Regions from separate parts of the Acidisoma sp. C75 genome, predicted to be linked through region 1. Evidence: predicted binding sites of a transcription regulator. Region 1 holds the regulator's gene; the other holds the start of a gene.
What was found. Region 1 encodes LexA, which represses DNA repair genes until DNA is damaged. Its sites were predicted from a motif close to TGTTCTANNTANGTTC; they were not measured.
Positions count from the first base shown of each region.

Region 2: ACYQ7X_RS10545 (ImuA family protein) is a predicted target of LexA. The motif match lies at 2,635-2,650, and genes of this name have one in related genera.

Region 1 is NZ_BAAFHD010000004.1:118,705-126,095, reverse strand. It holds gene ACYQ7X_RS06795 (MFS transporter) at 1-836, opposite strand, end outside; gene der (ribosome biogenesis GTPase Der) at 976-2,373, shown strand; gene lexA (transcriptional repressor LexA) at 2,632-3,408, shown strand; gene ACYQ7X_RS06780 (YebC/PmpR family DNA-binding transcriptional regulator) at 3,592-4,344, shown strand; gene ruvC (crossover junction endodeoxyribonuclease RuvC) at 4,378-4,893, shown strand; gene ruvA (Holliday junction branch migration protein RuvA) at 4,890-5,504, shown strand; gene ruvB (Holliday junction branch migration DNA helicase RuvB) at 5,501-6,607, shown strand; gene ybgC (tol-pal system-associated acyl-CoA thioesterase) at 6,604-7,092, shown strand; gene tolQ (protein TolQ) at 7,106-7,391, shown strand, end outside.
Region 2 is NZ_BAAFHD010000007.1:16,946-24,336, forward strand. It holds gene ACYQ7X_RS10535 (DUF805 domain-containing protein) at 1-275, shown strand, start outside; gene ACYQ7X_RS10540 (Y-family DNA polymerase) at 360-1,904, opposite strand; gene ACYQ7X_RS10545 (ImuA family protein) at 1,816-2,607, opposite strand; gene ACYQ7X_RS10550 (hypothetical protein) at 2,834-3,130, shown strand; gene ACYQ7X_RS10555 (sulfotransferase domain-containing protein) at 3,149-3,976, shown strand; TPP riboswitch at 4,024-4,148, shown strand; gene ACYQ7X_RS10560 (FAD-dependent oxidoreductase) at 4,216-5,211, shown strand; gene thiS (sulfur carrier protein ThiS) at 5,208-5,405, shown strand; gene ACYQ7X_RS10570 (thiazole synthase) at 5,410-6,201, shown strand; gene ACYQ7X_RS10575 (thiamine phosphate synthase) at 6,198-6,812, shown strand; gene ACYQ7X_RS10580 (hypothetical protein) at 6,915-7,130, shown strand; gene ACYQ7X_RS10585 (mismatch-specific DNA-glycosylase) at 7,337-7,391, shown strand, end outside.

The DNA.
Region 1 (7,391 bases):
CCGAGCGCCGCGGCGCCGAGAAAGACGAAGAGCAGCAACTGCGCCGTCTGCACCGGCAGCCCGAACCGATGGATGAGGTAGAAGGTGTAGTAGCTGGAGATGCTGGCAAGGTAGAAGAACTTGGAGAAGACCAGGGCCACCAGGATCGCCATGGTGATGACGAGCCGCGCGCGGGGCAGCGCGTCATGCGGATGCATGGCTGCCCGCGGCCGCCGCCGGGCGCTCGCCATGCGCTGCTGATACCAGCGCCCGACGCCGCCGAGCACCACCATGCCGAGCAGCGCGATCCCTGAGAACCAGATGATGCTGCCCTGCCCGTGCGGCACCACGATGAAGGCGGCGAGCACCGGGCCGATCGCGGTGCCGGCATTGCCACCCACCTGGAAGACCGATTGCGCGAGCCCGTGCCGCCCGCCCGAGGATGCGCGGGCGACGCGCGAGGATTCCGGGTGGAAGATCGAGGAGCCGATGCCGATCATGCCGGCCGATACCAACAGCATCGAAAAGCTCGCCGCCTGCGAAAGCAGCACCAGGCCGCACATGGTGAAGCCCATGCCGACGGGCAGGGAATAGGGCTGCGGGCGCTTATCCGTCACCATTCCGACGAGCGGCTGCAAGAGCGAGGCGGTGACCTGAAAGACGAAGGTCATGAGCCCGATCTGCACGAAGTTGAGGTGGAAGGCCGTCTTGAGGTTCGGGTAGATCGCCGGCAGGAGGGACTGCATCGTGTCGTTGAGGAAATGGGAAAAGCTCACCGCGAGCAGCACCGCGAGCACCAGCCCCTCGCCGCCGACCGCCGGGGCTGCCGGGCGTTGCGCGCCTGTCGTCGTGCTCATGCCGTTACCTTTCTCGCTTATGATCAGCGGATTGCGGGCTGCCCCGTCTGGCCGCGCGGCCAAGCTCGGCCGACGCCGGGCACGCATGCCCATATTTCTCTTAACCGCGGGCGGCCTCCGGCAGTATTGCCCCTAGCGCATGGAAACCCCGCTTGTCGTGATCGCCGGCCGCCCGAATGTCGGCAAAAGCAGTTTGTTCAACCGTCTCGTCGGGCGGCGCCAGGCGCTGGTCGCCGATCAGCCCGGCCTCACGCGGGACCGGCTGGAGGCCACCTGCACGGTGGGCGGCCGCAAGATCCGCCTCGCCGATACCGCGGGGCTGGAGGAAGCGCCGCCCGAGAGCCTCGCCGGCCGCATGCGGGCGGGCGCCGCCTCGATCCTCGAACAGGCGGACCTCATCCTCTTCGTGGTCGATGCCCGCGCCGGCATCCTGCCGCCCGATCAACATTTCGGCACCTGGCTCCGCCGGCTCGGCCGGCCAGTGCTGCTCATCGCCAACAAGACTGAGGGGCGGGCCGGCTTCAACAATGCGCTCGATGCCTATGCGCTCGGCTTGGGCGAGCCGCTGCTGGTCTCGGCCGAGCATGGCGAGGGCATCAGCGCGCTGATGAGCGGGATCGCCGAGGCGCTGCCCCCGGCGCCGGGCGAGGATGGGACGGCCGCGGATCCGGATGCCGAGGCCGCGGAGGCAGACGCCCTCGGCGCCGATGGCAAACCGCGCAAGCCGCTCCGCCTCGTCATCCTCGGCCGGCCGAATGCCGGCAAATCCACTCTCGTCAACCAGTTGCTCGGCGAGGAGCGGATGTTGACGGGGCCCGAGCCCGGCATCACCCGCGATGCGATCACGCTACGGATGACCGATAGCGAGGGCTGGGCCTACGAACTCGTGGATACCGCGGGGCTGCGCCGCCGCGCGCGCGTGCAGGACGAGATCGAGCGCATGTCCACCGGCGCCAGCCTGCAGGCGATGCGCTTCGCCGAGGTCGTCGTTCTCGTCGTCGATGCGGTGGACGGCATGCACGATCAGGATCTCCAGCTTGCCCGCCTCGTGGAGCGGGAAGGCCGGGCCATGGTCGTCGTCCTCAACAAGTGGGATGCGGTGGAAGATCGCGACGCGACCCGCAAGGCGGTCTCCGATCGGCTGGAGCGCAGCCTCGCCCAGCTCAAGGGCATTCCCGTCGTCACCATGAGCGCGCTGACCGGCGCCAATCTCCGCCGCCTCTTCCCCGCCGTGCGCCAGGTTTACGAGACCTGGAACAAGCGGGTGACGACCTCGGCGCTCAACCGCTGGTTCGAGGATGCCGTCAGCCGCCATCCGCCGCCGACGGTGCAGGGGCGCCGGCTCAAGCTGCGCTACGTCACGCAGGCAACCGCCCGGCCGCCCACCTTCGTCGTCTTCGGCACGCGTGCGGAAGCGACGCCGGAGGATTATCGCCGCTATCTTATCAACGAGTTGCGCGAAATCTTCCACTTGCCGGGAACGCCGATCCGGCTCGATTTCCGCGGCACCGTCAATCCGTACGACGATAAGGACTGAAGCGGCGCGCAGCCCGAGGCCGGGTTGCCCCGGCCGGCTGCTGCTGGTGCCTGCGGCGCTTCACCACGCTCGTCGCCGCACGCCGCGCTTGACGCGGCGCGGAGCTAACCCCTAGAACGCCAATGGTTTCTGCTTTGTTCGTGATCCGATCCCTGAACATTACGGAAGCGTAGGGCAAGGTCTGCGCTCCGTTCTCGTTCCGAGGCTTCGGCGCAAGCGCGGCAGGGGCATCGCCTGTCATGGCCCGAGGGGTTCCGCATGTTGACGCGCAAGCAGCACGAACTGCTCATGTTCATCGACCGTCACCTGAAAACGACGGGCTATTCGCCGAGTTTCGATGAAATGAAGGAGGCGCTGAGCCTCCGCTCCAAATCCGGCATCCACCGCCTCATCTCGGCGCTGGAGGAGCGTGGCTTCCTCAGCCGTCGCCACCATCAGGCCCGCGCGCTCGAAGTGCTGCGCCTGCCGGGCCAAGCGCCGGCCGCGATCGCGCTCGTCCCGCTGAGCGCGGAGCCGGCGCCCCTCTCCGCACCCGCGGGCCCGCCCGCGCTGCCAGCCGCCCCCGGCAGGCGGGAAAGCGGCTTTGCCCCCCGCGTCATCCAAGGCGATTTCACTTCGCGCCTGCCCGGCCTGCGCACCGCCGTCGAAGCCTCGGCGGTGCAGTTGCCGCTCTACGGCCGCATCGCCGCCGGCCTGCCGATCGAGGCGCTGCGCGATACCTCGACCTTCCTGGAAGTGCCGGTCGCCATGCTCGGCCCGGGGGAGCATTACGCCCTCGAAGTCGCAGGCGATTCGATGATCGACGCCGGCATCTGGGATGGCGATACCGTCATCATCCGCCGCTCCGAAACGGCCGAGAGCGGGCAGATCGTCGTCGCCCTGGTGGATGACGCGGAAGTGACCCTCAAGCGTCTCCGCCGCCGGGGCAATTCGGTGGCGCTGGAGCCCGCCAATCCGCGCCATGAAAGCCGGATCTTCCCGGCCGAACGGGTGCGCGTGCAGGGCCGGCTCGTCGGCCTCATGCGGAGTTACTGAGGGGCGAGACCCGATCGTCTGGACATGCGGACAGGTCTGAACCGGCCGGTCCGCCGCGATCAACCGGGTTGCGCCTTGTCTCGCCTGCCCGGCGCCGCGGTGTAACGGCGCTTGACGCCGCGGCCCGGCTTGGCGGAGACACCATCGCACGAAACGAGATCACCTGCCTTCCGGAGCCTCGCCATGGCCGGCCATAGCCAGTTCAAGAACATCATGCACCGCAAGGGCGCGCAGGATGCCCGCCGCGCCCGGCAATTCGCCAAGCTCATCCGCGAAATCACCGTCTCGGCGCGCCAGGGCCTGCCGGACCCCGCCTCCAACCCGCGGCTGCGGGCGGCGATCCTCGCCGCACGCAAGGAGAACATGCCGAAAGACACTGTCGATCGCGCCATCAAGAAGGCGAGTGCGGCCGGCGGCGGCGGGGATGATTACGAGGAGATCCGCTACGAGGGCTACGGGCCGAGCGGCGTCGCCGTCATCGTCGAGGCGCTGACCGACAATCGCAACCGCACCGCCTCCGAGGTTCGCGCCGCCTTCAACAAGCACGGCGGGGCGCTCGGCGAGACCAATTCGGTGAGCTTCATGTTCGAGCGTCTGGCCGTCATCCGCTATCCGGCGGCCGCCGCCTCGGCCGATGCCATGCTCGAAGCCGGGATCGAGGCCGGGGCCGACAATGTCGAGAGCAGCGAGGAATGGCACGAGGTCACCGGCGCGCCGGAAAGCCTCGTCGCCATGCAGGAGGCGCTCGAAGCCCGCTTCGGCGGGGCGGAGAGCGCAAAGCTCGATTGGCGGCCGCGCACCACCGTGCCGCTGGATGAAGAAGCGGCAAGCTCGGTGCTCAAACTGCTCGAAGTGCTGGACGAATCGGACGACGTGCAGAATGTCTATGCCAACTTCGACCTGCCCGAATCGGTTCTGCAGAAACTCTCCGCCTGATCCTCAAGCCCCGCGCAGGATGTCGCCCGACCCTTGATCCGCATCTTAGGCATCGACCCCGGGCTTCGCTTCACCGGCTGGGGCGTGGTGGAAGCCGATGGCAACCGCCTGCGCCATATCGCGGACGGGGTGGTGACGACCGATGGCGAAGCCTCGGTGCCTGAGCGGCTGCGGGCGCTGCACGCCGCCCTCCTCGCCCTCATCGCCGAGCACGGGCCGCAGGAGGCGGCGGTCGAGGAGACTTATGTCAATGTGAACGCGACGGCGACGCTCAAGCTCGGCTATGCGCGCGGGGTGGCGCTGCTCGCACCCGCCGTGGCCGGCCTCGTCGTCGCTGAATATGGCGCCAAGACGGTCAAGCTCTCGGTCGTCGGCACCGGCGGCGCGGACAAGACCCAGGTCGGCCTCATGGTGCGCCGCCTGCTGCCGGGGGCGACGCTGCGGCGGGCGGATGCGGCGGATGCGCTGGCGGTCGCCATCTGCCACGCCCATCATCGCGCCAGCCGCCGCGCCTGGAGTGCCGCGGCGGTGATGGGAGGCCGGGGATGATCGGCAGCCTGCGCGGCATCCTCAGCGCCCAGGATGAAGGGCACTGCGTGATCGAGACGGCGGGCGGCGTCGGCTATCTCGTGCAGGCCTCGTCCCGCACGCTCGGCAGCCTGCCGCCGGCCCCGGCCGAGGTGCGGCTGCTGATCGAGACCTTCGTGCGGGAGGACGCGATCACCCTCTATGGCTTCGCGAGCAATGCCGAACGCGCCTGGTTCCGGCTGTTGACGACGGTGCAGGGGGTGGGGCCGAAAGTGGCCCTCGCGATCCTCTCGGCGCTGTCGGCTGATGATCTCGCGCGGGCGATTTCCGCCGGCGACCGGGCGGCGCTCGGCCGTGCCCCGGGCGTCGGGCCCAAGCTCGCCGCCCGCCTCGCCCTTGAACTCAAGGAGAAGGCGGGCGCCCTGCCGCTGCCCGTCTCCCTCGCCGAAGGCATCGCAGCCCCCGCGCCGCTCGCCGCCGGGCCGATGGAGGATGCGCTTTCCGCCCTCGTCAACCTCGGCTACCGGCGCCCCGAGGCTCTCGCCGCGCTCGGCCGGGCGGAGGCCAAGCTCGGCGAGGGGGCCGATGTCGCGGCCCTCATCCCGGCCGCCCTCAGGGAGCTTGCGCGATGACCGCCCGCCCCCGCGGCCGCAAGCCGGCGGCTTCCGCGCCCGAGGCGGAGACGGAGGAGCGCCCGCTCTCCCCCGCCCGTGCTTTCGAGGATGCCGGCGAAGCGAGCCTCCGCCCGCAGACGCTCGCCGATTTCATCGGCCAGGAGGCGAGCCGGCAGAACCTCGCCATCTTCATCGAGGCGGCGCGGGCGCGCGGCGAAGCGCTGGACCATGTGCTGCTGCACGGGCCGCCGGGCCTCGGCAAAACCACGCTCGCGCAGATCGTGGCGCGCGAACTCGGAGTGGGCTTCCGCGCGACCTCGGGGCCGGTGATCCAGAAGGCCGGCGATCTCGCCGCGATTCTCACCAACCTGCAACCGCGGGACGTGCTCTTCATTGACGAGATCCATCGCCTGCAGCCGGCGATCGAGGAAGTGCTCTACCCGGCGATGGAGGATTTCCAGCTCGATCTCGTCATCGGCGAAGGTCCGGCGGCGCGTTCCCTACGAATCGATTTGCCGCCGTTCACGCTCGTGGGCGCGACCACCCGCTCCGGCTTGCTGGCAACGCCCTTGCGGGATCGCTTCGGCATACCGCTGCGGCTCATCCTCTACACGCCCGAGGAACTCACCATCATCGTCGCCCGCGGGGCGCGGCTGCTCGGCTTCACGCTGACCGAGGATGGCGCGCGGGAGATCGCCCGCCGCAGCCGCGGCACGCCGCGCATCGCGGGGCGCCTCCTCCGCCGCGTGCGGGATTTCGCCGCCGTCGCGGGGGAAGCGGCGGTCGATCGCGTGATCGCGGATGCGGCACTGACGCGGCTCGAAGTCGATCAGCGGGGGTTGGACGCGATGGACCGGCGCTATCTCAGGCGTATCGCCGAGCATCATGCCGGCGGGCCCGTCGGCGTCGAGACGCTGGCCGCCGCACTCGCGGAAGCGCGGGATACGCTCGAAGATGTCATAGAACCCTATCTCATCCAGGAGGGCTTCGTGCTCCGCACCAGCCGCGGGCGCATGCTGGGCGAGCCGGGGTGGCGGCATCTCGATCTCACGCCGCCGCCGGCAAGCCCCATGGCGGCGCCCGATCTCTTCGCCCCGCGCAGCCCGGAGGAAGGCGCATGACCGCACCTGCCGCCCCGCCCCCCAGCGCAGGCGCCGGCGCTGGCGCCGCCGCGCATCGCTACGGCCTGCGCGTCTATTTCGAGGATACGGATGCCGGCGGCATCGTCTATCACGCGAGCTACCTGCGCTTCGCCGAGCGGGCGCGGACGGAAGCCCTGCGTGCCATGGGCCTGCCCCATTCCGAGATGATGCTGCGACACGGCATGATCTTCGTGGTGCGGCGCGCCGAGTTGGATTATCAGCGCCCTGCGCGGCTCGATGACTGGCTGGTGGTCGAAACCACGCCCCGGGCGGTCGGCGGGGCCTCCACCACGCTGCGCCAGACGGTGCGGCGCGGCGATGAGGTGCTGGTGATCGTGGATGTGACGCTGGTCAGCGTGCGGCAGGAAACCGGGCGAGCGGATCGTATCCCGGCCGAATGGCGCGCGGCATTAACGGCTATGGCCGAGGCCCCGGAGAGCAGCCGGGCTTCGGGCGACAGATAAGGGGTTTCGTGATTTGGATCAGGCAGTCAATGCCACGCAGTTGGCGGCACCCGGTGCCAGCCTCTCGCTCTGGGGCCTGTTTTTGCAAGCCGATATCGTCGTCAAGCTGGTGATCCTCGCCCTGCTGGCGGCCAGCATCTGGGTCTGGGCGATCATCTTCGAAAAATGGTCCAGCCTGCGGCGCGCCAATCGCGAGGCCAATATCTTCGAGGATCGCTTCTGGTCCGGCGGCAGCCTGGAAGATCTCTACGAGCAGGACGGGCAGAAGCCCGGCAACCCGATGGCCGCCGTCTTCGGCG
Region 2 (7,391 bases), on a different contig from region 1:
TCTTCACCATCCTGGTGGATGTGGCCTTCTCGGTGGTGGCGGCCGCGCTGCATGAACACGCGATCGGAATCCTGGGCGATCTCGTCTCGCTCGCCCTCCTTCTGCCGACGATCGCCGTGGGCGCGCGGCGGCTGCATGATATCGATCGTTCCGGCTGGTGGCAGCTGCTGAACCTCGTGCCTCTGGTGGGTTGGATCATCGTCTTCGTCTGGTTCTGCACGCGCGGCACGCGGGGGGATAACCGCTTCGGGCCGGAAAACGGCCAGTTGGCATAAGCACCAACTGGCATAAGCATAAGCCAGGCGGGTAAGGTTGCCTTTCCGGCATGAGGTGCTCTGATCGCGCAACGAAGGGCGCGCTCAGAACACCCCGTGCAGGAACCAGGCGAGATTGCCCGTCTCCGGCCTTTCGCCGTCACCGCTGCGGTAGAGCCAGAAGCGATCGCCGGCTTCATCCTCCACTGCCCAATAATCCCGCACGGCCTGTTCCTCACCGGGGCGGCGCCACCACTCGCCGAAGATCCGCTCGGGCCCGTCCGCCCGGCGGATGCGGTGGCGCACCCGCCCCCAGGTGAAGGCGGCGGGCGGCTGGTCGGGCAGCATGGCGAGCGCCTGGACCGGCTGCGGCGGGCTGAGAAGGCGCACTGGCCGCGGCAGATGCGCGGGCCAGGTTTCACCCCCCGGCGGGGCGAGCGGATCGGTCCGCCGCACGGCGCGTTCCGGCACCGCGCTCGCGACCGGGGTGAGGCGATAGACGCAATCGGCGCCGAAGCGCGCGGCCAGCCGGTCGATCAACGGGGCGAGGGCCGCGAGTTCCCGCGCCAGGGGCCGCGGCTCGCCCAGCGCGGCGGCCATCTGCTCGGCCGCCATCCGCTCGGCGAGCGGCACCCAGAGCGTCATCGCCTCCACCCCGTGGCCGGGCTCGATCGTCTCGATCCTTTGGGTGAGAAGCCGTGCGAGGGCCTGTGCCTCCTGCACCGGGCGGGCGGTGCCGAGGGCGATGACCTGCAGGCCGTGATCCACCCGTTCGCAGACGAGATCGAGCCGCCGCGCCCCCTCCCCGCGCCGGGCCAGCGCCTCCGAAACCGCGCGGGCAAGGCGGGTGATGGCCCGCTCCAGGGCTGGCGCCGTCATCAAAGGTTCCGTGAAGGCGAGGCGCTGGCGGAGGAGGCTCGCGGGCGGCAGCGGCTCCAGCGGTTCGAAGAGCGTGCCTTGGGCAGCGTCGATCTGGCGCAGCAGCGCCGCCCCGAAGCGCTGGGCGAGCGCCGCGCGGGGCAAGGCCATGAGATCGCCGATGCTGACGAGGCCGAGCAGGGTGAGCAGCCGCGCGGTCTCGCCCGGAATGCGCAAGGCGGCAACCGGCAGGGGGGCGAGCGCCACCGCCACCCCACCCGGCGGGCAGAGCAGCCCCTCCGCCGCGCCAGGATGGTAGCGGGCGAGCGCCCAGGCCGCCCCCGGCGTATCGGCAATCGCCAGCCGGCTGGTGATGCCTGCCGCCGCGAGGCGTGTGCGGAGATCGGCCAGCAGGGCGGCCTCCCCGCCCAGCAGATGATCGGCGCCGGAACTGTCGATCCGCACCCCGTCCGGCGGATCGGCCGCCGTGAGCGGGGCGTAGCGCCGGCACCAGAGGGCGAGATCCCGCAAGCCCGTGGCATCGGCCGCCGGTTCGGCATCGACGACGCAAAGGCCCGGATGCATCGCCTGCGCTTCGGCGAGCGGCTGGCCGGGGCGGATGCCGAGCGCGCGCGCGGCCGCATCGGCCGCCCCCACGGCCAGCCGTCGGCCATCATGCAGGCGGGTGACGAGCGGCGCCCCCTCAGGCAAGCAGACGCCGGCCGCCGCCTGCTGCCGGCGCCACCGCTCGGTCGGCCAGAGCGGCAGGAAGACGGAGATGACCCGTCTCATCGCAAGCCTCCACAATCCAGGATGCAGCCTCCGCCCCCCGGCAGCGGATGAGATCGACCTGCCAGAGCGCGGGGGCGAGGCCCGCGATCTCCGGCACTGCCGCCACAGGCGGGCCTGAGGGAAGGCGGGTGATGCGCCACCGCGTGAGCGCGGGGATCGGCGGTGCAGCATGCGGCCGGGCCGCGTCAGGCCGGGCCGCCGGCCCCGGCGGCCGGCAGAGGGTGAAGGCGGGGAAGCCTGCGGTTTCCGCCGCCAGTTGCAGGCGCCGGGCGGCGGTGGGGCGCAGCCATGTTCCGACCTCGCCCACGATGCCGGCGGCACCGCCATGGCGCAGCCCCTCTTCCATCACCAGCGGCACCGCCCGCGGCGCGCGCACATGCAGAACCCGATCGGGATGCAGGCCGGCGGCGGCAAGGCCGGGGGGAAAGAGATCCTCCCGCTCGCTGATCCACAGAACCGGGCCGGGTAGCCGCGCCAGAATGCCCGCCACCATCAGCGCGGCGGCGCTGCCATAGGGCTGGCCGGCGCCCTGATCGGCCAGTTCGTGCAAGCCGCCGAGCCTCAGCCCCCCGCCCGGCAGGTGGCGATCCACTATGCCGAGGCCGAAGGGCAGGACAGCGCCCGGCGCTTTCTGGCTGCTGCCGCGCTCCAACCCGGCGATCGTGCCACGAAGCCGCGTAAGGTTTTGAAGAATCTCGCTCATAACTCCCAAGGGCGCAGCAAAGAGAGTGAACATAAAGAGAACATGAGGGGAACATAGGCATGGCCGGGCGCTTCTGTGAAGCGACGAATCGGCGAGGCCGCTTCCGCCGTCACGGCTGGGTTCAGCCTCCCGCTCTGGTGCGCCTGGTTACAAACCGCTTACTTTGCCCCGGGCAAAGACGATCCTTCCCCAGGGCCGGAAAGCGCGAGAGAGACGGGAGCAGACGGTGACGAGCACGGCACACGCAACCCGCGAGAAATTCCTCAAGGCCACCCGCATCCTCGCCTCCCATACCGGCCCGATGAAGGTGCGCCTGCGCGAGGCCCTGGTGCCGGACCTGCTGATGCTGACCGCCGAGGACATGCCCTGGCCCGATCTCTGGGAGCGTTTCGTGACGATCCGCGAGGAACTCGCCCCCCACCATAAGCCGGATGTGCTGCTGGAACGCTGGTGGGATTTCGAGCTTGGCCGCGTCGCGCTCGAAATCGTCGATATCTACGACGCCTTGACCCGCCGCGCCTGACGCCGGAGCCTGCCCGGTATGGGCCAGCTGCTATGGATCGCCTCCTACCCCAAATCGGGCAATACCTGGGTGCGGGCCTTCCTGCAGAACTACATCCGCGATGCCGCCGAACCCCAGGACATCAACGACCTGATGGCCGTGACGACGGGGGAAAGCGCGGCCGCGCGCTTCGCGCCGTTCGATCCGCGCCCCGCCTCGCAATACAGCATCGCCGATGTCCAGCGCCTGCGCCCGCTCGTGCATCGCGCCATGGCCGAAGCGCGGCCGGGGATCTCCCTCGTCAAGACGCATAGCGCGCTGCTCGTGGTGGCGGGCGAGCAGACCATCACCCGCGCAGTGACGGCGGGCTGCATCTACATCCTGCGCGATCCGCGCGATGTCGCCGTCTCCTTCAGCCATCACCTCGGCCTCTCGCTCGATCGCACCATCGCCTTCATGGCGGATCCTGAAGCGGCGACCGGCGGGACGGATGATACCGTCTATGTCCGCCTCGCCACCTGGTCCGCGCATGTGCATTTCTGGACCCATCGCCCCCACCCCACGCTGCATGTGATGCGCTACGAGGATCTGCTGGCCGATCCTCACGCCGGTTTCGGCGCGCTCATCCGCTTCATGGGGCAGGAGCCCGAGCCCGAGCGCTTGGCGCGCGCGGTACGCTTCAGCGATTTTGGCACGCTGCGCGCCCAGGAGGCCGAGCGCGGCTTCATCGAAAAGCCGCCCCAATCCCGTGCCGCCTTCTTCCGCGCCGGCGAGGCCGGGCAGTGGCGGAGGGTGCTGAGCCCGGCCCAGGCCGCCCGGATCGAGCAGGACCACGCCACCATCATGCGGCGCTTCGGCTATCTCTGAGGCGAGCGGCCGGGGATTTGACGCAACCGGCGAAGAGCGATAGCAGAGCGGGATCCAAGGGGAGCCCCGGCAAGGGGCTGAGAGGCCATTCGGCGGGTTTTCCCGCCGCGCGTGGCGACCCTTCGAACCTGATCCAGGTCATGCTGGCGAAGGGATGGGACAAGCGGCCGCACAGCATGCCGTTTCACGCTCTCCGCCCTTTCCGGCCATGCCCCTGATCTCAGAGCGGAGATGCCCGCATGCGGGTGGAGCATGTTACAGTGATCGGCGCGGGCGTCCTCGGCCTCACCACTGCGCTCGCCCTCGCCGAAGCCGGCATCGGCGTCACGATCCTCGAACGCAGCCCGGCCCTCGCGCAGGATGCCTGCTCCCGCTATGCGGGCGGCATGCTCGCCCCCTGGTGCGAGCGCGAAAGTGCCGAGCCCGCGGTGCAGCGCCTCGGCGCGGAGGCGCTCGCCTTCTGGCCGCGCGTCTTTCCGGCCACCGAGCAGCGGGGCAGCCTGGTGCTCGCCCCTTCCCGCGATGCCCCCGATCTCGCCCGCTTCGCCCGCCGCACCGAAGGCTGGCAAGCCCTGGACGGGGCCGGCATCGCGGCGCTGGAACCCGATCTCGCCGGGCGTTTCCGCGAAGCCCTGTTCTACCCGGAGGAAGCGCATCTCGATCCGCGCGCCGCCCTCCCCGCGCTCGTCGCAGAGCTTGCCGCGCGGTCCGTCTCCCTCCGCTTCGGGGTGGCGGCCGATCCCGAGGATCCGAGCCTCGGCCCGGTCGCCGATTGCCGGGGCCTCGCGGCGCGGGACAGGCTTGCCGATCTGCGCGGGGTGAAGGGCGAAATGCTCATCCTCCGCTGCCCCGGCCTTTCCCTCAGCCGGCCGGTGCGGCTCGTCCATCCGCGCTTTCCCCTCTATGTCGTGCCGCGGGGGGACGGCGTCTTCATGCTCGGCGCGACCATGCTGGAAAGCGGCGAGCGCGGCCGGGTGACGGCGCGTTCGGTGGTGGAACTCCTCAACGCCGCCTATGCCCTGCACCCGGCCTTCGCGGAGGCCGAGATCATCGAGCTCGGCGCCGATGCCAGGCCGGCCTTTCCGGACAATCTGCCCCGCCTCCGCCCCTTCGGGCGGCGGAGCCTCGCCGCCAACGGCCTCTTCCGCCACGGCTTCCTCCTCGCCCCCGCCCTCGCCCGGCGGGCCGCCGCCTATTTCGCCACCGGCACGCTCGACCCGGAGATCGCCGCATGAAAATCCACGTCAACAACGAGGAAAGAGAGGTCTCGGCCGATAACCTCGCCGCCCTCATCGACGAGCTCGGCTTGGCCGATGCTGCGGTCGCGACCGCGCTCAACGGCGAGTTCGCGCCGGCGCGGATGCGCGCAGGCCTCGCGCTTCGCGCCGGCGACCGGGTGGAGATCCTCGCCCCCATGCGGGGAGGCTGAGGCCATGCCGCTCCCGATACCGGCGCCGCTTCAGGTCTACGGCGTGCCGCTCGCCTCCCGCCTGCTGCTCGGCACCGCGCTCTACCCCTCGCCCGCCATCATGGCGGAGGCGGTGCGCCGCTCGGGCGCCGAGATCGTCACCGTCTCGCTGCGGCGGGAATCGGGGGCGGCGCGAGAGGGCCAGGCCTTCTGGTCCCTCATCCGCGGCCTCGGCCTGCGCGTGCTGCCCAATACCGCCGGCTGCCATTCGGTGAAGGAGGCCGTGACCACCGCGCAGATGGCGCGTGAGGTTTTCGAGACCGACTGGATCAAGCTCGAGGTAATCGGCCATCAGGACAATCTGCAGCCCGATGTCTTTGGCCTGGTGGAGGCCGCGCGCATCCTGGCCGCCGATGGTTTCGCGGTCTTTCCCTATACGACGGAAGACCTCGTGGTGGGGGAACGGCTGCTCGATGCCGGCTGCCAGGTGCTGATGCCCTGGGGCGCGCCGATCGGCACCGCGCGGGGGCTGAACAACCTCTACGGGCTGCGGGCGATGCGCGCCCGCTTTCCGCAAGTGCCGCTGATCGTCGATGCCGGCATCGGCCTGCCCTCCCATGCGGCCCAGGCGATGGAACTCGGCTTCGACGGCGTGCTGCTCAATACCGCCGTCGCCCGCGCGGGCGATCCGGCGCTGATGGCGGAAGCCTTCGCCGGCGCCATCCGTGCCGGCCGCCAGGCCTATGAGGCCGATCCCATGCCGGTGCGCGATCTCGCCGCCCCTTCCACCCCGGTCCTCGGGCTCGCCTTCCAATGAGGCCGCGGCTCGATCCCTTCTATCTGATCGTGGACGAGCCGGGCTGGATCGAGCGGCTGCTGCCGCTCGGCCTGCGTCTCGTGCAGCTTCGCATCAAGGAGCAGCCGGAGCCGGCGCTGCGGGCGGCGATCCGCGCCGCGCGCGGGCTTTGCGCCGCCGCCGGGGCGACGCTCGTCATCAACGATCATTGGCAAATCGCGATCGAGGAAGGGTGCGATTTCGTCCATCTCGGCCAGGAGGATCTGGCGGAGGCCGATCTGCCGGCCATTCGCCGCCACGGCCTGCGGCTGGGTTTGAGCACGCATAGCCCGGAGGAGTTGGACCGCGCGCTCACCGCCGCCCCCGATTACGTGGCGCTCGGCCCGGTGTTTCCGACCATCCTCAAGCAGATGCCCTGGGCGCCCCAGGGCCTCGATCGGGTTCGGGAGTGGAAGGAGCGGCTTGGCGATCTGCCGCTGGTCGCGATCGGCGGCCTGACGCCCGAGCGAGGCCGCGCAGTCCTGGAAGCGGGCGCGGATTGCGCCGCGGTGGTGACGGATGTGCTGCGCCACCCCGATCCTGAAGCGCGGCTCGGCGCCTGGCTGGCGGCGACCGCATCGCGGCGGGGCTGAAGCGGATGGCCCCTCGCCCCCTGGTTTTCCGCCCTCTTCACCCCCACCTCCCGGGCCGGGAGCCTTGAGGGGCACCCAGAACAACAGAGGAGCGTGACGGCGATGAGCGATGAGATAGGCGAAGCCTACCGCGCCGCGCCCGCCGGCCAAGAGCCGGGGGAGATCTGGTTCGGCGTCTTCCAGGGGGCGCGCATGGTCTCCGCCCGGGTGATGACCCAGGATGAGGCGGAGGCCGAGGCCGCCCGCCTCAACCTTGCCGCCCGTGGGCTCGATATCGAGGATCCGGGCACGCTCAAGCCCCGCGGCAGCGGGGGCTGACCGGCGGGGCGGCGTCTCGTCTCCCCCCGCGCCTCCTGGCCAAGCCAAGGTTGGCGGCGATCAGCCGAGGCCAAGCGCCAGGCGCGGGGATGTGACCGGGGCGTGACCGGGCGCGGCGGCCCGGCTAGAATGGCCCGATGCCCGGCCCTTCCGATCGCCGCTCCGCGCTTCCGCGCGCGGCCGCGCCCTCAGACGCCCCCGACGCCATGCCCGCCGCGAGGCCCGAGGCGGATATCCTCCCCGATCTCCTCGCCGAGGGGC